2 regions of the Streptomyces violaceoruber genome follow, and region 2 is predicted to be linked to the other one. Evidence: riboswitches for the same ligand, from Rfam matches in the RefSeq annotation. Region 2 holds a riboswitch; the other holds the start of a gene.

Region 1 (11,339 bases), 2.4 Mb from region 2:
GCCAGCAGGTCCTCGTACGCCTCCTGGAAGGCGTTCCACTCGGCGGGCGCCACGGCCGGGCCCGGCTCGTTGAGCTGGGTGGTGTCGCCGGTGCGCTCGTCGACCACGGCGATGGTGCGCCGCGTCGCCCCCGCGACCGGGACCAGTGCGTCGGTCACCCCGGGGACGCAGGTCAGCCCCTCGCGCACGACGCCCCCGGTGGTGCCGCCCGCGAAGCCGGTGACCGTGACGTCGTGGCCGAGGGCCGCCAGCACGCGGGCCACGTTCAGCCCCTTGCCGCCGGGCCGCTCGGTCACCTCGGTCACCCGGTGCGAGGCGTGCGGCCTCAAGGCCGGCACGCGGTAGGTGATGTCGAGCGCGGTGTTGAGAGTGACGGTGAGGATCACCGTGCCGACCTCCCCCGATCGTCTGCGGCTGGGTGTGCCCGCGGAGCCGTGCTCCACGACACGATCATGCCAAACGGGAGGCGGTCGGCCCAGCCCCCGGCCCCGGAGCGGACTCGGCCGGATCAGCCCAGGTGGGGATCGACCACCCATTCGCCCCGGCGCATCACGCCCACCAGGTCGAAGGCGTCGTCCAGGACGACCAGGTCGGCGTCCTTGCCGGGCTCCAGCGAGCCGATCCGGTCGTCGAGACCGAGGAGCCGCGCCGGGTTGGCGGAGATCGCGGCGACGACGTCCCCGACGGGCAGCCGGTCCACCGTCACCGCCCGCTTGAAGGCGCGGTCCAGGGTGAGCGTGGAGCCCGCGATCGAGCCGCCCTCCACCAGCCGGGCCACGCCGTCCGCGACCTCGACCTCCAGCGGGCCGAGCAGGTAGTGGCCGTCGCCGAAGCCCGCCGCGTCCATCGCGTCGGTGATGAAGGCGACCCGGTCGGCACCCGCGTGGTGGAAGGCCAGCTGGAGCGCGGCCGGATGCAGGTGCGTGCCGTCGTTGATCAGCTCGACGGTGATCCGCTCGTCCTCGAGGAGCGCCGTGATCGGACCCGGCGCACGGTGACCGACCGGCGGCATCGCGTTGAAGAGGTGCGTGGCGACGGTGGCGCCCGCGTCGATGGCCTGCACGGTCTGCTCGTACGTCGCGTCGGTGTGCCCGACGGCCGCGATCACGCCGTGCTCGACCAGCAGCCGTACGGAGTCCAGGCCGCCCGGCAGCTCGGTCGCCAGCGTCATCATCTTCGCGTGCCCGTGCGCCGCGTCGACCAGCTTGCGCACCTCGGCCGGGTCCGGGTCGCGCAGCAGCTGCTCGTCGTGCGCGCCCTTGCGGCACGGCGAGATGAACGGCCCCTCGAAGTGGATGCCAACGATGTCGCCCTGCTGCGCCAGCTCGGCGAGCATCCCGGCGTGCCGGGCCAGGAAGTCCAGATCGCCGGTGACGGCGGAGGCGACCACCGTGGTGGTGCCGTGCCGGCGGTGGGTCTCGACGCCGGCCAGGATCTCCTCGGCGGTGCCGCCGGCGAAGGAGGCTCCGCCGCCGCCGTGGTTGTGGATGTCGACGAAGCCGGGGACCACCCAGTGGCCCGCCAGGTCGACGGTCTCGGCCTGCGGGGGAGCCGTGTCCGCGATCCGCGCGCCGTCGACGATCACGCGGCCGTCGTCCACGGTCCCGGTGGGCAGTACCACCCGGGCACCGGCGAGAACCTTGCTTGGGGCCATCAGGTGGTTACCTCCGGGGGAGTCGCGGCCGTGGCGGCCGTGGAAGCTGTGGAAGACGGAGCAGACGGAGCAGCGGTGTCGAGCAGGTCCCAGGCCATCAGCCCGGCACCCAGGCAACCGGCGGTGTCCCCGAGTGCGGCGGGGACGATCTCCGGCAGTTTCTGGAAGGTGACGCGCCGCCGGACCGCGTCCCGCAGCGGTGTGAACAAGGTTTCCCCCGCCTCGGCGAGGCCGCCACCGATGATCAGCACGCGTGGGTCCAGCAGGGTGAGCGCGGTGACCAGCCCGTCGGCGAGCGCGTCCACGGCGTCCTGCCACACGGCGAGCGCGCGGGCGTCCCCCGACTCGACGGCCTTGGCGCAGTCGGCCGCGTCCGCCCCGGGGTCGCCGCAGGCCTGGGCCCACGCCTGGCTGACCGCGGACGCGGAGGCGAAGCGCTCCAGGCAGCCGCGCTGACCGCACGGACAGGCGATGCCGCCGGGGCGCACGACGACGTGGCCGATCTCGCCCGCGAAGCCGTGGGCGCCCGCCTCGACCCGGCCGTCGATGCCGATGGCGCCCGCGATCCCGGTGCCCAGCGGCACGAACAGGAACCGGTCGGCGCCCCGGCCGGCCCCGATCCGGCCCTCGGCGAGACCGCCGGTGCGCACGTCGTGGCCGAGGGCGACCGGAATGGAGCCGAGCCGTTCGCCGAGCAGCGTCCGCAGCGGCACGTCGCGCCAGCCGAGGTTGGCCGCGTACACGGCGACGCCGCGCTCGGCGTCGACGATGCCGGGGACGGCGACGCCGGCGGCGCGGGCCGGCTCGCCGAACCGGTCCGCGCCGTAGGCGCGCAGCTCGGCGGCGAAGTCCAGGATGCCCGCGACGACCGCCTCGGGTCCCCGCTCGCGGCCGGTCGCCCGGCGCGCCTGGTGCAGCAGCTCGCCCCCAGGCCCCGCCAGGGCGGCCTTCATCCCGGTGCCGCCCACATCGAGGGCGATGACATGTCTCACGGGGACAGTGTGGCCCGTACACCCGGGAGAGGTCTAGTCCACTGCGGTGGTGTAGACCTTAATCCGGTAAGCGAACGCGCGAACGAGCAGTCAGGGTTGGGGAACAGGGTGCAGCGGCGTAGGACAGGAACGATCGCGGTGGTGTCCGCACTGGGCATGACGGCGGTCCTCGGCGGCTGCGGTCTCACCGGCGACTCCGACGGGGTGACCCTGAAGCTCGTCGCCGCCGACTACGGCGACAGCAAGGACAACAGCTCCCGGAAGTACTGGGACGAGCTGGTCGAGTCCTACGAGGCCAAGAACCCCGACGTGCAGGTCGACGTCACCGTCTACTCCTGGAACGACGTCGACCGCAAGGTCCGCGAGATGGTCGAGGCGGGCGAGGCGCCCGACATGGCGCAGATCGGCGCCTACTCCGACTACGCGGACAAGGAACTGCTCTACCGGGCCGACGACGTGCTCTCCATCCCGGTCCAGGCCGACTTCGTCTCCCAGCTGGCCGCCGCCGGCCAGGTCAACGGCGTGCAGTACGGCCTGCCCTTCGCCGCCTCCACCCGCGTGCTCTTCTACAACAAGACCCTCTTCGACAAGGCCGGGGTCCAGCCGCCCAAGTCCTGGGACGACCTCGCCGAGGCCGCCGAGGCGCTTGAGGAGAAGGGCGTGAAGTACCCGTACGCCCTGCCGCTGGGCGCCGAGGAGGCGCAGGCCGAGACGATGCAGTGGATGCTCAGCGGCGAGGGCGGCTACACCGACGACGTCGGCACCTATTCCGTCGACTCCCCGCAGAACGTCACCACCTTCACCTGGCTGCGGGACGAGCTGGTCGGCAAGGGCCTCACCGGCCCCGTCGCCCCCGGCAAGCTCAACCGCGCCGACGCCTTCGCCGCCTTCGCGGCCGGCGACGTGGGCATGCTCAACGGGCACCCCTCGCTGATGAAGATGGCGTCCGACAAGGGCGTGAAGTACGGCATGGTGACCACCCCCGGCATCGACGGCGAGAGCAAGAACACCCTCGGGGTCTCCGACTGGATGACGGCCTTCAAGAAGAACGGCCACCGGGACGAGATCGGCGACTTCCTCGACTTCGTCTACAGCGAGGAGAACGTCCTCGACTTCTCCCGCGAGTACGACCTGCTGCCGGTGACCACCTCCGCCTCCCGGACCATGAGCACCGCGCCGGAGGACGAGAACCTCAAGCCGTTCCTGGACGAGCTGCTGCTCTCCGAGCTGTACCCGGTCGGCAAGACCTCCTGGGCCTCGGTCAGCGCGGACGTCAAGAAGCGCATCGGCCAGGCGGTCGCCACGGGCGCCAGCCCCAAGGAGGTCCTCGGCCAGATCCAGGCGACGGCGATGAAGGCGGGCAGCGCGGAGTAGCGGCCGCTGTCGGCGGTGGGCGTTACGGTGCCGTACATGGAACCGGGAGAGCTGGCCGAGCGGGAGCGGAGCATCCTCGCGCTGGAACGCCGGGGCTTCACCGGCCCCGGCGCCAAGGAGCGCGCCATCCGCGAGGAGCTGGGCCTGGCCCCCGTCCGCTACTACCAGCTCCTCAACGCCCTCCTCGACGACCCCCGCGCCCTGGCGGCCGACCCGGTGACGGTCAACCGCCTGCGCCGCGTACGGCAGTCGCGCCGCACTGAGCGCTGAGACCGCCCCGGCCCGCGCGAATCGCCGCGACCGCCCGCCCCGGCGTGGTCCCCGCACCGGACGCGTCACCGTGCCCGGGTGGGCCGGGGGCTCCGGCCCGGGAGGGGCCGTCCCGGGGCGACAAACCCGGCGACGCGGGCACGCCGGGAGCCGGTCGGCGGGGTCCCGCATTCCGGTCCGCGCGAAGCGCCGGGACCGCCCGCCCCGGCGGCGTCGCCGCACCGGACGCGTCACCGTGCCCGGGTGGGCCGGGGGCTCCGGCCCGGGAGGGGCCGCCCCGGACGACGGACCCGGCGGCGCGGGCACGCCGGTCGGCGGGGTGGGGCCCGCGGGCGACGCGTGAGTCCGGCCCCGGGGGGATAGGTTCGCGGTATGGGCAGCCACCAGGACTCCACCCGAGACGACTCCCCACAGCCCCTGCCGACGCCCGCGACGGCGGCCGGACGCGAAGGGCTCGACGCCCTCCTCGCCGACCCCGGCCGCGCGGTGGTCGCGCTTGACTTCGACGGCACGCTCGCCCCGATCGTGCCCGACCCCGACCGGGCCCGTGCCCACCCGGACGCCGTGCCGGCGCTCGCGGCCCTGGCCCCGAAGGTCGCCTCGATCGCGGTGATCACCGGGCGCCCCGCCGAGGTCGCCGTCCACCACGGCGGCTTCGCGGACGTCCCCGGCCTCGACCGCCTCGTGGTCCTCGGCCACTACGGTGCCGAGCGCTGGGACGCCGCCACCGGCACCCTGACCACGCCGGAACCGCACCCCGGCGTCGCCGCCGTCCGCGCCGAGCTGCCGGCCCTGCTGGAGCGGTCCGGTCCGGCGGCGCGGGGCACCTGGACGGAGGACAAGGGCCACGCGGTCGCCGTCCACACCCGCCGCGCCCCCGACCCGCAGGCCGCCTTCGACGCCCTGCGCGCCCCGCTCACCGGCCTGGCCTCCCGGCACGGCCTGATCGTCGAGCCGGGCCGCATGGTCCTGGAACTGCGCCCACCCGGCATGGACAAGGGCGCGGCGCTGCGGTCGTACGTCCACTCCCTCGACGCCGCCTCCGTCCTCTTCGCCGGCGACGACCTCGGGGACCTCCCGGCCTACGCGGCCGTCGACGTCCTGCGCACCGAGGGCACTCCGGGGCTGCTGGTCTGCAGCGGCAGCGACGAGGTGACGGAACTGAGGAAGCGCGCGGACGTCGAGGTGCCCGGCCCCGCCGGAGTGGTGGCCCTGCTGGCGGCCCTCGCGCACCGGCTGGCCTGAGACAACGTCACGGACGGTTCCCCCGCCTGTCACAGGCGTGTCCGGACACCGGGGACGGGGCAACCCGGTCCGCCGCCCCCGCTGTCTTGCACGGCGTAAAGCCTGCTCAGTGAGGCCCACGACCGTGGAGGAACCCGCCATGTCCGCTCGGAAGACCCCGATGCTCGCCCTCGCCGCCGTGGCCCTCGGCCTGGCACTGACCGCCTGCGGCGCCGGCGGCGACGGCGGGAACGGCGGTACCGACGACGGCGCCGCCCCCGCCGCGACCGCGACCGCGACGAGCACCGCACAGCCCCCCACCGCGGACGACGGGACCGCCACCGGCGGCGCGTCCTCGCAGCCCCCGGCGGAGTCGAAGCCGGACCAGGGGGCGGGGGAGAAGTGCACGGACCGGCTGGACTACGCCGGTGACCCGCGGTCGAACGCCGAGATCAACTCCATCGGCGCGGACACCGGCACCTGCCCCGAGCCGCAGCCGGGCACCCCGTCCTCCGGCACCCCGAAGGAAGACGGGGCCACGTGCACGGACCAGGTGAACTACGCCGGTGACCCGCGGCCGAACGCCGAGATCAACTCCATCGGCGAGGAGACCGGCACCTGCCCGCCGGTCCAGGACAAGTAGCCCGCGTCAGCCCCGCAGCGCCTCCAGCTGCTCCAGGAACCACCGGGCCGGGGGCAGCGCGGTGCCGGCGGCCGCCAGCCGCTTCGAGCGCTCGGCCCGGTCCCCCGCCGGCAGGCCGAGCGCCGCGTGCAGCGCGTCCGCCGTGCCCACCACGTCGTACGGGTTGACCACCACCGCGTCCTCGCCCAGCTCCTCGTACGCGCCCGCCTCCCGCGACAGCACCAGCGCGCACCCCGCGTCGGAGACGACCGGCACCTCCTTCGCGACCAGGTTCATCCCGTCCCGGACGGGGTTGACGAGCGCCACGTCCGCCAGCCGGTACGCCGCCAGCGACCGCGCGAAGTCGTCCTTGAGATTCAGCACGACCGGCGTCCACCCCGGCGTGCCGAACTCCTCGTTGACCGCGTTCGCGACCCGCTCCACCTCGGCCGTGTACTCCCGGTACACGGCGAGGTCCTGCCGCGAGGGGTAGGCGAACGCGACGTGCACGACCCGCTCGCGCCACTCCGGCCGCCCGGCCAGCAGCTCCCGGTAGGCCAGCAGACCGCGCACGATGTTCTTGGACAGCTCGGTGCGGTCCACCCGCACGATGGTGCGGCGGCCCTCCCCGATCTGCTCCCGCAGCTCCGCCATCCGCTCCTCGACGTCGGCCTCGTGCGAGCGCTTCCGCAGGAAGTCCCCGTCGGCGCCGAGCCCGTGCACGCCGATCTCCGTGCCGCCGAGCCCGCCCACCACGGCGTCGCAGCAGGCGGTGAACGCGTCGGCCCAGCGCCGGGTGAGGAAGCCGAGCCGGTCGGCGCCCAGCATCCCGCGCAGCACCTGCTCGGCGATGTCGTCCGGCAGCAGCCGGAAGTAGTCGAGCGGGGCCCAGGGCGTGTGCGAGAAGTGGCCGATGCGCAGATCCGGACGCAGCTCGCGCAGCATCCCGGGCACCAGCGTCAGGTGGTAGTCCTGCACGATCGCGACCGCGCCCTCGGCCGCCTCCTCGGCCAGCGCCTCGGCGAAGGCCCGGTTGTACGCCTCGTAGGAGGCCCACTGCCGCCGGAACTCCGCGTCGAAGACCGGTTCCAGGGGCGTCTGGTAGAGCATGTGGTGCACGAACCACAGCACCGAGTTGGCGATCCCGTTGTACGCGTCCGCGTGCACGTCGGCCGGCACGTCCAGCATCCGTACGCCGTCCTCGCCGACCCCGCGCCGCACCGCCTCGCGGTCCCCGTCGGACAGCGCCGAGCACACCCACAGCGCCCCCGCGTCGGGCCCGATGGCCGACAGTCCCGACACGAGCCCGCCACCGCCCCGTTTGGCGTGCAGTGACCCGTCCTCCCGCACCTCGTACGAGACCGGCCCCCGGTTGGAGGCGACCAGCACCTGAGCAGCACCGAAGCTTGAAGCCATACGCCTCAACCTAGCCCGGCCCCTCGCACCTCAAACGTGTCCCCGTGTCACCCCGACGGCGATTCGGTCACGGAGCTTGTGCGGGAAGTGTGAACGGGTTGAGGATATGCGGTGCACATTTCAACTTTCTGGGGGGTGGGCGCACCATGCCCATACGCACACGGCACCGGCGCACGAGCAGACTCGCGGGCACGGCGGCACTGATCGCGGCCTCCGCGCTGGCCCTGGCCGGCTGCGGGGACGGCGACGCGAGCACCACCGCGGACGAGGCCCCCGCGAGGGCCACCGCCTCCGCCACCGGCACGGCCACGCCGAGCGGCAGCCCCACTCCCGAGGCGTCCCCCAGCACCGAGACCCCGACTCCGACTCCCACCCCCACCGCCGTCACGCTGCCGGACCTCACCGGCGGCAGCATCGGGGCGGCCGTCAGCGCCGCCGAGAAGGCGCACGTCGGCTACACCGTGCGCCTCCAGGGCAGCGGGCAGCGGGCCTCCTCCTGGGGCAGCGGCGAGAAGATCTGCGAGCAGAGCGGCGGCTCCGGCGCCGTGACCTTCACCGTCCCCCGCGACGGCCGCGACTGCGCCGGGCGCCTGCTGCACACGCCGGAGCCGGCCCCCGAGCCGTCGAAGACCCGGGACAGCGGCACCGACGGAACCAGCGGCGGCACCGGGGGCGGCGGTACCGGCGCCTGCGAGCTGATGAGCCCCGCGGGCAACTGCTACGCCGACGGCCAGTTCTGCGCCAAGAAGCACCGGGGCCTGAGCACCCACGGCCGCGGCGGCGAGTACCTGACCTGTGAGCCGGACTCCGGCGGCAGGTGGCGCTGGTCGGACGGCGTCCCCGGCTGAGCCCCGTGCGCCGTTTCCGGGGCCTAGGCCACCTTCCGGGCCGCGTACTCGGCGATCTCCGTCATCGGCGGCCGTTCCTCGGTGTCCACGGCGTAGGTGCGCGGCTCGAAGCCGTCGACGCCCCGCTCGAACTGGGTGAGGGCCGGGCGCACCAGGTGGCCGCGGGCCAGCCGGAGCTGGGCGGTGCGGTAGATCGCCGCGGCCATCCGGCCCAGCGCCCGCCCGTCCTGGTGGCGGTGGACGCGGACGCCGACGTCGACCTGCGCGAGCGCGTCCAGGCCCACCAGGTGCAGGGCGTCGACCAGCATGCCCAGCTCGACGCCGTAGCCGACCGGGAAGGGGAGCCGTTCCAGCAGCGAGCGGCGGGCCGCGTACTCCCCGCCCAGCGGCTGGACGAAGCCGGCCAGCTGCGGCCAGTGCATGTTGAGCAGCGGGCGGGCCATCAGCTCCGTGACCCGGCCGCCCTGCCCGGCCGCCCCGGCCAGCGGGCGGTCGTACATGGCCTTGACGAGGTGCACGTCCGGATCGGTCAGCAGCGGGCCCACGATCCCGGAGACGAAGTCGGCGGAGAACTGGCGCAGGTCCGCGTCGACGAAGCAGACGATGTCCCCGCCGGTGACCAGCAGCGAACGCCACAGCACCTCGCCCTTGCCGGGCACGGCGGGGATGCGGGGCAGGATCGCGTCCCGGTGGACGACGCGCGCGCCGGCCGCCGCGGCCACCTCGGACGTGCGGTCGCTCGACCCGGAGTCCACGACCACGATCTCGTCGACGAGCGGGACCCCGAGCACCAGCTCCCGCCGGATCACCGAGACGATGTCGCCGACCGTCGCCTCCTCGTCCAGCGCGGGCAGCACCACGCTGACCGACTGCCCGGTGGCGTGCTTGGCGGACAGAAGGTGCTGGACCGGCCGGTCCGCGGCCGGCCAGGAGCGTGCGTCCAGCCAGCGCTCGACTTCTTCCAGCACGTCCCGTGGTCTCCTTCGTGATCCTTTGTGATCCATCTCGCGGTACGGACGACTATCTCAACCGTCCTGGCCTTCGGTTACAGTCTTGAACAACGCGCGGGACCATCGCATGCCGGGGTCGCCGCGTGCACCACCGCGAAACAACTTCATACCGCTCATCCAGAGGGGCAGAGGGATACGGCCCGATGAAGCCCCGGCAACCCTCCAGTCGGTTCTTGTCACACGGACGTGGCGAGGCTCCCGGCTAGGGAAGGTGCCAAATCCGTCTCACGGCGAGATGCGTCGTGAGGAAGATGAGGAGAAAGGGCCTCGCCTCCATGGCTGTGCAGACTGCCGAAACCTCCACGAACCCCACCGACGCCGCCGTCGACCTCGGCCCCGCCACCGCGCTGAGCTGCCGGGAGTGCGGCCACCGGGTCCCGCTCGGACCGGTCTTCGCCTGCGAAGAGTGTTTCGGCCCCCTCGAGATCGCCTACGACTTCTCGGACTACGACGCCGAAGAGCTGCGCAAGCGGATCGAAGCCGGCCCCGCGAACATCTGGCGCTACGCCCCCCTGCTGCCCGTCCCGGCCGACGTCGCGACCAAGCCGAACATCAACCCCGGCTGGACCAAGCTCGTCCAGGCCGACAACCTCGCCCGCGAGCTGGGCGTCACCGGCGGCCTGTACGTCAAGGACGACTCCGGCAACCCCACGCACTCCTTCAAGGACCGCGTCGTCGCCCAGGCCATCGAGGCCGCCCGCGCCTTCGGCTTCACCACCCTGTCCTGCTCCTCCACCGGCAACCTCGCCGGTGCCGTCGGCGCCGCCGCCGCCCGGGCCGGCTTCCGCTCCTGCGTGTTCATCCCGCACGACCTGGAGCAGGGCAAGGTCGTCATGGCCGCCGTCTACGGCGGTGAGCTGGTCGGCATCGAGGGCAACTACGACGACGTGAACCGCTTCTGCTCCGAGCTGATCGGCGACCCGGCCGGCGAGGGCTGGGGCTTCGTCAACGTCAACCTGCGGCCGTACTACGCCGAGGGTTCCAAGACCCTCGCCTACGAGATCTGCGAGCAGCTCGGCTGGCGGCTGCCCGACCAGATCGTCGTGCCGATCGCCTCCGGCTCCCAGCTGACGAAGATCGACAAAGGGCTCAAGGAGCTGATCGAGCTGGGTCTGGTCGAGGACCGGCCGTACAAGATCTTCGGCGCGCAGGCCGAGGGCTGCTCGCCGGTCTCCACGGCGTACAAGGCCGGGCACGACGTGGTCCGCCCGCAGAAGCCGAACACCATCGCCAAGTCGCTGGCCATCGGCAACCCCGCCGACGGCCCCTACGTCCTCGACATCGCCCGCCGCACCGGCGGCGCCGTGGAGGACGTGACCGACGAGCAGGTCGTGGACGCGATCAAGCTGCTCGCCCGTACCGAGGGCATCTTCGCGGAGACGGCGGGCGGCGTGACGGTCGGCGTCACCAGGAAGCTGATCGAGAACGGCGTCCTCGACCCCTCGCTCACCACCGTCGTCCTGAACACCGGCGACGGCCTGAAGACCCTCGACGCGGTGGCCGGCACCGGTCTCACCGCCACCATCCGCCCGAACCTGGACTCCTTCCGAGAGGCTGGCCTCGCATGAGCGTGACCGTTCGCATCCCGACCATCCTGCGCACCTACACCGGCGGCAAGGCCGAGGTGAGCGCCGACGGGGCCAACCTCGGGGAGGTCATCTCCGACCTGGAGAAGAACCACACCGGCATCGCCGCCCGCGTCCTGGACGACCAGGGCAAGCTGCGCCGCTTCGTCAACGTGTACGTCAACGACGACGACGTCCGCTTCGAGCAGGGCCTTCAGACGGCCACCCCGGACGGCGCGGGCGTCTCGATCATCCCGGCGGTCGCCGGCGGCTGATTCGCCGCGGATACACCTGGTAGTGCGTATTGCCCTCTCCGTGAGAGAAACGGAGGGGGCAATTCCATGTGGTTGAGCGCGGTAGAGTT
Region 2 (11,339 bases):
CGCCGTCGCCGTCTGGGTCGCCGCTCGGACCGCAAAGGCCAAGAAGTCATGAGTAGCCAAGACATTCCAGAAGAGAACCTGCCGGCAGAGCAGGACCGCCCGCACGGCGCGGCCGCCCGGCCCGCGGACGAGACCAACCCGTTCGCCGACCCGGGTCTGCCGCCCCACGAGCCGCGGGTCCAGGACGTCGACGAGCGGGCCGCCAAGCGGTCCGAGCGCACGGTCGCCCTGCTGTTCACGCTGTCGATGCTGGCCACCATCGCCTTCATCGCCGCCTTCGTGGCGATCGACGTCGATAAGTCGGTCTACATCTTCCCGCTCGGTCACATCAGTGCGCTGAACTTCGCGCTCGGCATGACGCTCGGCGTCGCGCTGTTCGCCATCGGCGCGGGCGCGGTCCACTGGGCCCGCACCCTGATGTCCGACGAGGAGGTCGCCGACGAGCGTCACCCGATCGAGGCGTCCCCCGAGGTCCGTGCCAAGGTCCACGCGGACTTCAAGCAGGGTGCCAAGGAGTCCGTGATCGGGCGCCGCAAGCTGATCCGCAACACGATGCTGGGCGCGCTCACCCTGGTGCCGCTCTCCGGCGTCGTCCTGCTGCGCGACCTCGGTCCGCTGCCCGGGACCAAGCTCCGCCACACCCTGTGGTCCAAGGGCAAGCTCCTCGTCAACATGAACACCAACGAGCCGCTGCGTCCCTCCGACGTCGCGGTGGGCTCGCTCACCTTCGCCATGCCCGAGGGCCTGGAGGAGCACGACGAGGACTTCCAGAACGAGATCGCCAAGGCCGCCCTGATGATCATCCGGCTGGAGCCGGACTCCATCAAGGACAAGCGCGAGCTCGAGTGGTCGCACGAGGGCATCGTGGCGTACTCGAAGATCTGCACCCACGTCGGTTGCCCGATCTCCCTGTACGAGCAGCAGACGCACCACGCGCTCTGCCCCTGCCACCAGTCCACCTTCGACCTTGCCGACGGTGCCCGGGTCATCTTCGGTCCCGCCGGTCACGCCCTGCCGCAGCTGCGCATCGGCGTGAACGACGAGGGTTACCTCGAAGCGCTCGGCGACTTCGAGGAGCCCGTCGGTCCTGCTTACTGGGAGCGCGGATGAGTACTGCAGCAAACGAACCGTCCCGCTCGCGCGGGAAGGCACCGGCCGGCGAGCGCGTCGCCGACTGGGCCGACGGCCGGCTGGGGATCTACTCCCTGGCCAAGGCCAACATGCGCAAGATCTTCCCCGACCACTGGTCGTTCATGCTGGGTGAGGTCTGCCTCTACAGCTTCATCATCATCATCCTCACGGGTGTGTACCTGACGCTGTTCTTCCACCCGTCGATGGCCGAGGTCGAGTACCACGGCTCGTACGTGCCGCTGCAGGGCCAGATGATGAGTGAGGCCTACGCCTCCACTCTGGACATCAGCTTCGACGTCCGCGGCGGTCTGCTGATCCGGCAGATCCACCACTGGGCCGCGCTGATCTTCCTGGCCGGCATGTTCGTGCACATGATGCGCGTCTTCTTCACCGGCGCGTTCCGCAAGCCGCGCGAGGTCAACTGGCTGTTCGGCTTCCTGCTGCTCGTCCTCGGCATGTTCACCGGCTTCACCGGTTACTCGCTCCCGGACGACCTGCTCTCGGGCACCGGTATCCGCTTCATGGAGGGCGCGATCCTGTCCGTGCCGATCGTCGGCACGTACATCTCGTTCTTCCTGTTCGGCGGCGAGTTCCCCGGCCACGACTTCGTGTCCCGGTTCTACTCGATCCACATCCTGCTGCTGCCGGGCATCATGCTCGGGCTGCTGGTGGGCCACCTGATCCTGGTCTTCTACCACAAGCACACGCAGTTCGCGGGTCCCGGCAAGACCAACAAGAACGTCGTCGGCATGCCGCTGCTGCCGGTGTACACGGCGAAGGCCGGAGGCTTCTTCTTCCTGGTCTTCGGTGTGATCTCCGTCGTGTCGGCCATCGCCACGATCAACCCGATCTGGGCCATCGGGCCCTACCGGCCCGACCAGGTCTCCACCGGCGCCCAGCCGGACTGGTACATGGGCTTCTCCGAGGGCCTGATCCGGGTGATGCCCGGCTGGGAGATCAACGCCTGGGGTCACACACTCGTCCTGGGCGTGTTCGTCCCGCTGCTGATCTTCCCGCTGGTCCTGGCGGCGATCGCGGTCTACCCGTTCATCGAGTCCTGGGTCACCGGCGACAAGCGCGAGCACCACATCCTGGACCGCCCGCGCAACGCCCCGACCCGTACGGCCTTCGGTGTCGCCTGGCTGACCGTCTACTTCGTGCTGCTGATCGGTGGCGGCAACGACCTGTGGGCCACCCACTTCCACCTGTCGATCAACGCGATCACCTGGTTCGTCCGCATCGCGTTCTTCGTCGGACCGGTCGTCGCCTTCATCGCCACCAAGCGGATCTGCCTCGGCCTCCAGCGCCGGGACAAGGACAAGGTGCTGCACGGACGCGAGTCCGGCATCATCAAGCGCCTGCCGCACGGTGAGTTCATCGAGGTGCACGAGCCGCTCAGCCAGGAGCAGCTGCACACGCTCACGGCGCACGAGCAGTACCAGCCGGCGGAGATCGGCCCGACGGTCGACGAGAACGGCGTCGAGCGCAAGGTGAGCGGCACGCAGAAGCTCCGTGCCAAGCTCAGCGAGTCGTACTACGGCGAGGAGTCGCAGATTCCGAAGCCGACCGTCGAGGAGTACAAGGAGATCACGAGCGGCCACGGCCACCACTGACCCTCCAGCGTCGCCACACCACGGTCGAAGGGCCCCGTTCCGTTCTGCGGACGGGGCCCTTCGCCGTGTCCGGGGCTGGATAGGGTGGGAGCACGATCCCCGTCGACGACCCACACGATTCAGGAGCGGCTATGAGCGCTGTGACCCCCGCTGGAGGCGACACCACGGCGGACCGCTCCTGGCCCGCCCTGCTGAACGGACTGCTGGACGGCCGCGACCTGAGCGCGGACGACACCGCCTGGGCGCTGGACGTGATCATGCGCGGCGAGGCGACCGACGTGCAGATCGCCGGGTTCGCGGTGGGCCTGCGGTTCAAGGGGGAGACGGTCGAGGAGATCTCCGGACTGGTCCGCACCATGTACGAACACGCCAACGTGATCGAGGTGCCGGGGAAGACCGTCGACATCGTCGGCACCGGCGGCGACGGCGCCAAGACGGTCAACATCTCCACCATGTCGGCGATCGTCCTGGCCGGCACGGGGGCGAAGGTCGTCAAGCACGGCAACCGGGCCGCCTCCTCGGCGTCCGGGGCCTCCGACGTCCTGGAGAAGCTCGGGGTCAACCTGGAGCTGACGCCGCAGCGGGTGGCGGAGGTCGCCGAGGAAGCCGGCATCACCTTCTGCTTCGCCGTGAAGTTCCACCCGGCGCTGCGCCACGTGGCGACGGCCCGCGGTCAGCTCGGCATCCGTACGGTGTTCAACTTCCTGGGTCCGCTGACCAACCCCGCCCGGGTGAAGGCCCAGGCGGTCGGGGTCGCCCACGCCCGGATGGCGCCGATCGTCGCCGGTGTCTTCGCCGAGCGCGGCCACTCGTCCCTGGTCTTCCGCGGCGACGACGGACTCGACGAGCTGACCACGACCTCCACCTCCCGGGTCTGGGTCGTGCGCGACGGCCGGGTGACCGAGGAGACCTTCGACCCGCGCGACGTCGGCATCGAGCTGGTGCCGGTCGAGGCGCTGCGCGGGGCCGACGCCTCCTACAACGCCGACGTCGCCCGCCGCCTGCTGGCCGGCGAGAAGGGTCCGGTGCGGGACGCGGTCCTGCTGAACTCGGCGGCGGCCCTGGAGGCCCTGGAGCCCGGCGAGGGGGCGCTGGCCGAGCGGCTGCGGGCCGGGATGGACCGGGCGGCCGAGGCGATCGACTCCGGGGCGGCCCGGCGGGTGCTGGAGCGCTGGGTGGCCGTCAGCAACGCCTGAGCGGCAGTACGGCAGGCAGTACATGTGACGTGCGTCCCGCGATCCGGACCCGGGTTGCGGGACGCCGATCATTTCCCCTAGGTTTTTCGACAGGTCATGAGTGACAGTCATGAGGCCCCGGCCGACTGTCCGGCAACCCTCCGTCCGTGGCGGGGTGCCCCGGGTGAAGACCAGGTCGTGGACAGCAAGGTCCACGGCAAGCGCGGACCCCTCGCACGCTTCCAAGAGTGTGGGTCCAGGGGTCCTGGGTCGTCCGAGGGAGTCTCCCGTGAACCAGCGAATGCGATAGGGCCGGTCCGTAGGACAGGCCCTTGGCCGCAGAGCCCCGCCTCCGCACACCCCTTTTCTTCTCTTTCACAGCGCCCTGCCGCGCGCTGGTCCTCACGGGAGTCCGCCATGTCCGTACCCACCGCTGTCGCCACCCCGCTGCCCGTCCTCGGCCGGGACGTCACCGTGCCGCTCGTCACCGGCGGTCAGGTCGCCTACGCCGCGCTCGACTACGCCGCCAGCGCGCCCGCGCTCCAGCGGGTCTGGGACGACGTGGCCGCCTACGCCCCGTACTACGGCAGCGTCCACCGGGGCGCCGGGTACCTCTCGCAGCTGTCGACCGACCTGTTCGAGAACGCCCGCGGGACCGTCGCCGGGTTCCTCGGCTGCCGGGACGACGACCAGGTCGTCTTCACCCGGTCCACCACCGACTCCCTGAACCTGCTCGCCGCCGCGCTGCCCGCCCACTGCCGGGTCTTCGTCTTCGAGACCGAGCACCACGCCTCGCTGCTGCCCTGGCGGGCTGCGGACGTGACCTACCTGGACGCCCCGCGCACCCCCGCCGAGGCCGTCGAGACCCTGGAGCGGGCCCTCGCCGCCCGCGAGCCGTACGGGCCCGCCCTGGTCTGCGTCACCGGCGCCTCCAACGTCACCGGCGAGCTGTGGCCGGTGCGGGAGCTGGCCGCCGCCGCGCACGCGCACGGTGCCCGGATCGTGCTGGACGCCGCCCAGCTCGCCCCGCACCACCCGGTGAGCGTGCGCGACCTGGACGTGGACTGGGTCGCCTTCTCCGGGCACAAGCTGTACGCGCCCTTCGGCTCCGGCGTGCTGGCCGGCCGCGCCGACTGGCTGCGCGAGGCGGAGCCGTACCTGGCCGGCGGCGGCGCCAGCCGCAGCGTCTCCCGGCGCGCGGACGGCGGCGTGGACGTGCGGTGGCACGACAGCGCCGCCCGGCACGAGGCCGGGTCGCCCAACGTCATCGGCGCCTACGCGATCGCCGCCGCCTGCAAGGCGCTCACCGAGGCCGGATTCGACTCGCTGGTCGCCCGCGAGGAGTACCTGATCCGGAAGGTGCGCGAGGGCCTCGCCGAGGTGCCCGAGGTGCGCGTCCTGTCCCTCTTCGGCGACGACGCGCCGCGCGTCGGGGTGCTCTCCTTCGTCGTCGAGGGCTGGAACAGCTCGCACTTCGCCGCCGCGCTCTCCGCCGAGTACGGCATCGGCGTGCGCGACGGCCTGTTCTGCGCCCACCCGCTGGTGCGCACCCTGCTCGGCAGCGACCCGCAGACGCAGGGCGAGTGCGGCGCGCCCGAGGCGGCACCCGGCGAGAAGTCCCTCAACGCCATCCGCGTCAGCTTCGGCGCGGGCACCCCGGACGAGCACGTGGAGCGGTTCGTGAGCGCCGTCCGGGAGCTGGTGAGCGACGGCGCCCGCTGGAACTACCGCACCGAGGACGGCCGCTGCGTGCCCGACCCGGCGTCCGGCGACACGGCGTCCGGCGACCACGCGTCCGGCGACCCGGCGTCCCGCGGGACGGCACCGGTGACCGGCACCGCCGCCTGAGCCGTTCCGGCCGGCAACCGGGCCCCCAGCAGCACCATCCGCAGCGCCCGTTCCGTGGCGTCCGTGAGGAGCTCGGAGGCGCGCAGCAACGCGTCCGCCAGGGCCATCGGCGCCGGCATGATCCCGTGGCAGGCGTCCACCCCCGGCACGTCGTGCGCGCCCTCGCCGAGGGTGCCCGCCAGGGCGAGGACGGGCCTGCCGGAGAGCTTGGCGCGCCGGGCCACCTCGGCCGGGACCTTGCCGCGCGGCGTCTGGTGGTCCAGGGCGCCCTCGGCGGTGAGCACCAGGTCGGCCCGGGCGAGCCGGGCGTCCAGGTCGAGGTGGCCGAGGAGCACGTCGAAGCGGGGCAGCAGCCGGGCCCCGACGGCGGCGAGCCCCGCGCCGAGACCGCCGGAGGCGCCGGTGCCGGACCCCGTCCGCAGGTCGGTGCCGACGACGCCGAGGTCGCGGGTGAGGACGCGCGCCCAGTTCTCCAGCCCGGCCGACAACTCCTCGACCTGCGCGGGCGTCGCCCCCTTCTGCGGGCCGAACACCCGGGCCACGCCCCGTTCGCCGCACAGCACGTTGTACGGGTTGCAGGCGACGAGCAGCTCGGTGTCCTTCAGCCGGGCGTCGAGACCGGACGGATCGATGCGGACGAGGCGGTCCAGCTCCCGTCCGCCGGGGCCGAGTTCGAAGCCGTCCGCGTCCAGCAGCCGGGCCCCGAGCGCCTGGAGCGCGCCCGCGCCCCCGTCGGACGTCCCCGAGTCGCCGCAGCCGACCAGCACGCGCCGCACCCCGGTGCCGAGAGCGGCGCGGATCAGCTCGCCGACGCCGTACGTGGTGGTGGCGCCGGGGTCACGCAGAGCGCGGGGGACCAGGGACAGGCCCGCGACGGCCGCCATCTCCACCACCGCCGTGTCCCCGGTGCCGAGCAGCGCGAAGTGGGTGCCGACCCGGTCGCCGACCGGACCGGTGGCGGCCAGCGCCACCAGCCGCCCGCCGGTCGCCGACGCCAGCGCGACGGCGGTGCCCTCGCCGCCGTCCACGAGCGGGATCCGGTCGATCTCGGCGTCCGGCAGCACCCGGCGGACGCCCGCCGCGATGGCGTCGGCGGCGGCGCGGGCGGACAGGGACTCCTTGAATCCGCTGGGGGCCACGACCACTCGGTTCAGCACGGGGGACGGATGAGACATGGTGGGCTCCTTCAGCGGGTCACGGGCACGCCGAGCAGCGGCCAGACCGCGGCGGCGAAGAACAGCACGAGCAGGGCGGTCAGCGGCGCCAGCACGGCGGACAGCCGCAGCAGGTCGCGCGGGGTGTAGGTGGGGACGCCGGGCACGTCGGAGAAGAGCGTGACCGGCTTGGCGGAGGCCGGGAGCGTGTGGCAGAACCCGGCCGCCGCCGTCGAGGCGAGCGCGGCGGCGACCGGGTTGACCCCGGCGCCGACGGCCGCGGCGATCACCAGCGGGACCAGCACCGAGGAGCGGGCGGAACGGGACTGGAGGACCAGGTGGGCCGTCGTGCTCACCGCGACCACCACGCCGAGGAAGACGGCCGGGGCGACGTCCGCGGGCAGGCCCGACACCAGCCATCCCGCCGCACCGGAGTCGGCCAGCGCGACGCCCATCGCCATCGTCGCCGCCATGAACAGCAGCAGGGACCACGGCACGGTCTTCAGCGCGTCCTTGAGCCGTACGGTGCCCAGCGCGGGGGAGGAGGCGACGACCGCGCCGATCAGCGCCACCACTGCGGGGGAGACCCGGTGCAGGGGCTCGCTGCACCACAGGGCCACCACCGTGGCCAGCAGCAGCGCGCAGCGCTTCTCGGCCTGCGTCCAGGGGCCGGTGACCGGGCTCTCGCTGTGCCGCTGTATCTCCTCGGCGGTGATGCGGACCGGGCCCGCGCGGTCCGCGCGCCGCGTGGTCGTCAGCAGGACCGTCTCGGCGGCGAGGTGGGAGGAGGCGACCGCCAGCGGCAGGCCGAGCAGCAGCCACTGGGTGAACCCGATCCGGTCCCCGGTCGCCTCCCACAGCACCGACACCGTGATCAGATGCGCACCGGCTCCGATCAGGGTCGCCACCGCCGACAGCAGGATCACGGTCGGGAACAGCAGCGCCAGCATCACGACCAGTCGCTTCCGGTCGGCGAGCACCTTGGCGAGGGCGAGGAACACCGGCAGCGCCAGCGCCGCCCGGCCGGAGGTGGCCGGCATCGCGAAGGCCGTGACGACCAGCGCGGCCGTCGTCAGGTGCACCAGCTGCCGCACCGTGCGCGCCCCGCCCACCAGGAACGCCGCCGCCCGCCCCGCGAGCCCGGTCCTGGCGACCGCGGCGGCCAGCACGAAGGCGCAGATCAGCAGCCACACCGTGTCCTCACCGAGGGTGCCGAACAGGGTGTCGCTGCTGATGACACCGGTCGCGGTCAGCGCGAGCCCGGCGCCCAGCGCGATGTACGTGTCGTCGATCGGCGTACCGATCCAGGCACAGGTGGCCAGCGCGAACACGGCGAGGGTCAGGCGCGCGTCGCCGCCCAGGGCGGGGAAGTTGGCGGGGACCGCCAGCACGGCGCACAGGGACAGCGCCGCGCACAGGGCCGCCGCGAGGCGGAGGTTCAACGTCACGCCCTCGAGCGTCCACGGGCGCGGTGAGCCCTCAATGAGGGTCACATGAAGGAAACTTCACCGGGGCGCGCCGGACGCGGGCCTCACCAGGTCGGCAGCCGGTACCCCATCCCGCGCACGGTCTCCACCTGCCGCGCGCCGAGCTTCTTGCGCAGGGCCCGCACGTAGACGTCCACGATGTTGGAGCCCGGGTCGAAGTCGTAGCCCCACACGTGCGACAGGATCTGCTCGCGGGACAGTACCTGCCCCGGGTGGCGCAGGAACAGCTCCAGGAGCACGAACTCACGCGCCGTCAGGTCCACCGTGCGGCCCTCGGACCGGGCGCGGCGGGTGCGCAGGTCGAGGCTGAGCGGCCCCGACCTCAGCACCGTCACCTCCGGCGCCCTGGCCGCCGTCCGCAGGCGCAGCCGGACCCGGGCGAGCAGCTCCTCGAAGCGGAACGGCTTGGTCATCCAGTCGTCGGCGCCGCCCTCCAGGCCGGCCACCGTGTCCCGTACCGAGTCCCGTGCGGTCAGCACGATCACCGGGGTCGTCACCCGGGCCTCGCGCAGCTCGCGCAGGACCGTGAAGCCGTCCCGGCCGGGCAGTCCGATGTCCAGGACGACGAGGTCGAAGCCGCCGGTGAGGGCGTACTCGTAGGCGGCGTCGCCGTCGGCGACCGCGGTGGTGGTGAAGCCGTTGGCGCGCAGGCCCTTCTGGACGAAGGAGGCGATGCGTTCCTCGTCCTCGACGATGAGGATGCGGTTCATGGTCGTGCCTCTTCCAGGGTGAGTACGAAGGTGGCGCCGCCGCCGGCGGTGGTGCGCAGGTCGACCCGGCCGCCGTGGCCCTCGGCGATCGCCCGCACGATCGACAGCCCGAGCCCCGCGCCCGTGCCGCGCACCCCGCGCCGGGCCGTGCCGCGCCGGAACCGCTCGAAGATCACCTCGGCGTCCTGCGGCTGGACGCCGGGTCCCGAGTCGGCGACGTACAGCTCGATCCGCCAACCGTCGGCGCGGGACCCTATGCGGACCCGCTGGCCCGCCGTGGTGTGCTGCACGGCGTTCTGCGCGAGCTGCACCATCGCCTGGGTGATGCGCTGGGGATCGAGGTGGACCTCCCGGTCGGCGACCCCGTCCAGCACCCACTCCCGCTCGCCCAGGGTGCGGGCCTTGACGAAGACGTCGGCGGTGAGTTCGGCGAGCTGCACCGGCTCGGGGGTGACGAAGTCGGGGCGTTCGGCCTTGGCGAGCAGCAGCAGGTCCTCGACGATGCGGCTCATCCGGTCCAGTTCGTCGGTGACGAGGCGGACGGTCTCCTCGCGCTCGGCCGGATCGTCGCCCATCAGCTCCAGATGGCCGCGCACGATGGTGATCGGGGTGCGCAGTTCGTGCCCCGCGTCGTCGACGAACCTGCGCTGGGTGGCGAAGGCGCGCTCCAGCCGGTCCAGCATGGCGTTGAACGTCTCGGCGAGGGCCGCCACGTCGTCGTGGCCGTGCACCGGGATGCGCCGGGTCAGGTCCTGCTCGGTGAGCTGGGCGGCGGTCGTGCGCACCAGCCGCACCGGTTTCAGGATGCGGCCCGCCACCACCCAGGCGATGCCGGTCGTCATCAGCAGGGCGACGCCGGAGATGGCGAGCAGGACGCGGAACACCTCGTCCGCGCGCGCCTGTTCGCGCCCCGGGTGGAAGGCGACCACGAAGGCGGCCGCCGGTTCGCCGCCGTAGCGGGCCACGGTGACCTTGGCCCAGCGGATCTCGCCCTCCGGCCGCTCCAGGGTGCCGGTGGAGTCCGGGGAGGCGTAGATGCGGCGCCGGGCGTCGGCGTCCTCGTGCAGGGGCCGGCCGACCGGGATCTCCCGCTGCTGGATGATCTGCGTGGGCCGGCTGCCCACCTCGCCGACCAGGCCGACCAGTTCCTCGTCCAGGTCGGCGTACTGCCGCTCCAGGAACACCCGCAGCAGCCGGCCCGGGTCGGTGAACGGACGGCCCGTCTCCGGATCGAAGCCCTGCTCCTCGAAGTTGGCGAACTCGCCCGCCTCCTGCGCGAGCAGGCCGTTGATCCGCTGGTCGGTGTCGCGCAGCAGGATCGAGCGGGTGGTGGCCGCCACCGAGGCCAGCGCGACCGCCATCACGAGCAGCAGCCACAGCAGGATGCGGACCCGGGCCGAGATCCGGCGGCGCTCGCGCTCACCCGTCGCCGGGCCCGTCGTCCCCGGCCGCGTCGTCCGCGGAGTCCGCGGACTCTCCGGCGTCCCGGCCGCCCCGGTCGTCGTCATCGTCGTCATCCGAAGGGCCGTCGGTGACCGGCGGCCGCGTCACCACCTGGTCGCTGGGTGTCGGCTCGGGCGAGGAGGAGGTCGGCGCCGGGGTGGGGGAGCCGCTCTCCAGCTCCACCTTGGCCGGGACCTTGGGCTCCTGCGGGCTGTCGGTCAGGGCGAAGCTGGTCGCGGCGATGCCGAGGGGGATCAGGACGACGGCCGCGAGGGCCGCCATGCGGCGGGAGAAGACCATGCCGCGATGGTGGGTCCGGTACCCGGCGGTTCCGATGAGTTCTGGATGAAGAAGGCTTCATCTGCCCGTCGTCGGACTGCTGCGGGTCCGCTGTGGCTGGTCGCGCAGTTCCCCGCGCCCCTTTGGGGGCGCGTCCGACTCGCGGTGTCTCAGTTGTCCAGGCCGATGGCGAACGCCGCTTCCAGGTCGTGCTGGGAGTAGGTGCGGAAGGCCACGTGGGTGTCGGTGCCCTCCACGCCCGGGATCTTGCTGATCCGGCCGGGGATGACGTCGGCCAGGTCCTCGTGCCGGCTCACCCGCACCATGGCGATCAGGTCGTAGGTGCCGGTGACGGAGAAGACCTCGCTGACGCTCTCCAGCGCGGCGATCTGCTCCGCGATCTCGGGAATGCGGTCCACGCTGGTCTTGATGAGGACGATCGCGCTGATCACGGCTGGTTCTCTCCCTCGGGCGCCGCCACTGGAACGCCACCAACTCT

Evidence for each region. Region 2 has a riboswitch for S-adenosylmethionine ahead of R2E43_RS27630 (aminotransferase class V-fold PLP-dependent enzyme). Riboswitches for the same ligand answer to the same signal wherever they lie in the genome.
Region 1: another riboswitch for S-adenosylmethionine. It lies ahead of thrC (threonine synthase); the one in region 2 lies ahead of R2E43_RS27630 (aminotransferase class V-fold PLP-dependent enzyme).

What each region holds. Positions count from the first base shown of each region.
Region 1 is NZ_CP137734.1:3,812,721-3,824,059, reverse strand. Features, by position in the region: gene R2E43_RS16980 (1-phosphofructokinase family hexose kinase) at 1-386, opposite strand, end outside; gene nagA (N-acetylglucosamine-6-phosphate deacetylase) at 509-1,654, opposite strand; gene R2E43_RS16970 (ROK family protein) at 1,654-2,646, opposite strand; gene R2E43_RS16965 (extracellular solute-binding protein) at 2,755-4,020, shown strand; gene R2E43_RS16960 (DUF3263 domain-containing protein) at 4,057-4,290, shown strand; gene otsB (trehalose-phosphatase) at 4,663-5,535, shown strand; gene R2E43_RS16950 (hypothetical protein) at 5,675-6,157, shown strand; gene R2E43_RS16945 (alpha,alpha-trehalose-phosphate synthase (UDP-forming)) at 6,164-7,552, opposite strand; gene R2E43_RS16940 (hypothetical protein) at 7,699-8,400, shown strand; gene R2E43_RS16935 (glucosyl-3-phosphoglycerate synthase) at 8,424-9,368, opposite strand; SAM riboswitch class I at 9,521-9,668, shown strand; gene thrC (threonine synthase) at 9,686-10,978, shown strand; gene R2E43_RS16925 (MoaD/ThiS family protein) at 10,975-11,250, shown strand.
Region 2 is NZ_CP137734.1:6,181,510-6,192,848, forward strand. Features, by position in the region: gene qcrC (cytochrome bc1 complex diheme cytochrome c subunit) at 1-52, shown strand, start outside; gene qcrA (cytochrome bc1 complex Rieske iron-sulfur subunit) at 49-1,110, shown strand; gene qcrB (cytochrome bc1 complex cytochrome b subunit) at 1,107-2,744, shown strand; gene trpD (anthranilate phosphoribosyltransferase) at 2,876-3,940, shown strand; SAM riboswitch class IV at 4,033-4,149, shown strand; gene R2E43_RS27630 (aminotransferase class V-fold PLP-dependent enzyme) at 4,337-5,767, shown strand; partial or broken gene R2E43_RS27635 (glycerate kinase) at 5,857-6,942, opposite strand; gene R2E43_RS27640 (SLC13 family permease) at 6,954-8,369, opposite strand; gene R2E43_RS27645 (response regulator transcription factor) at 8,453-9,118, opposite strand; gene R2E43_RS27650 (sensor histidine kinase) at 9,115-10,479, opposite strand; gene R2E43_RS27655 (hypothetical protein) at 10,538-10,861, opposite strand; gene R2E43_RS27660 (Lrp/AsnC family transcriptional regulator) at 11,011-11,292, opposite strand; gene R2E43_RS27665 (rhomboid family intramembrane serine protease) at 11,289-11,339, opposite strand, start outside.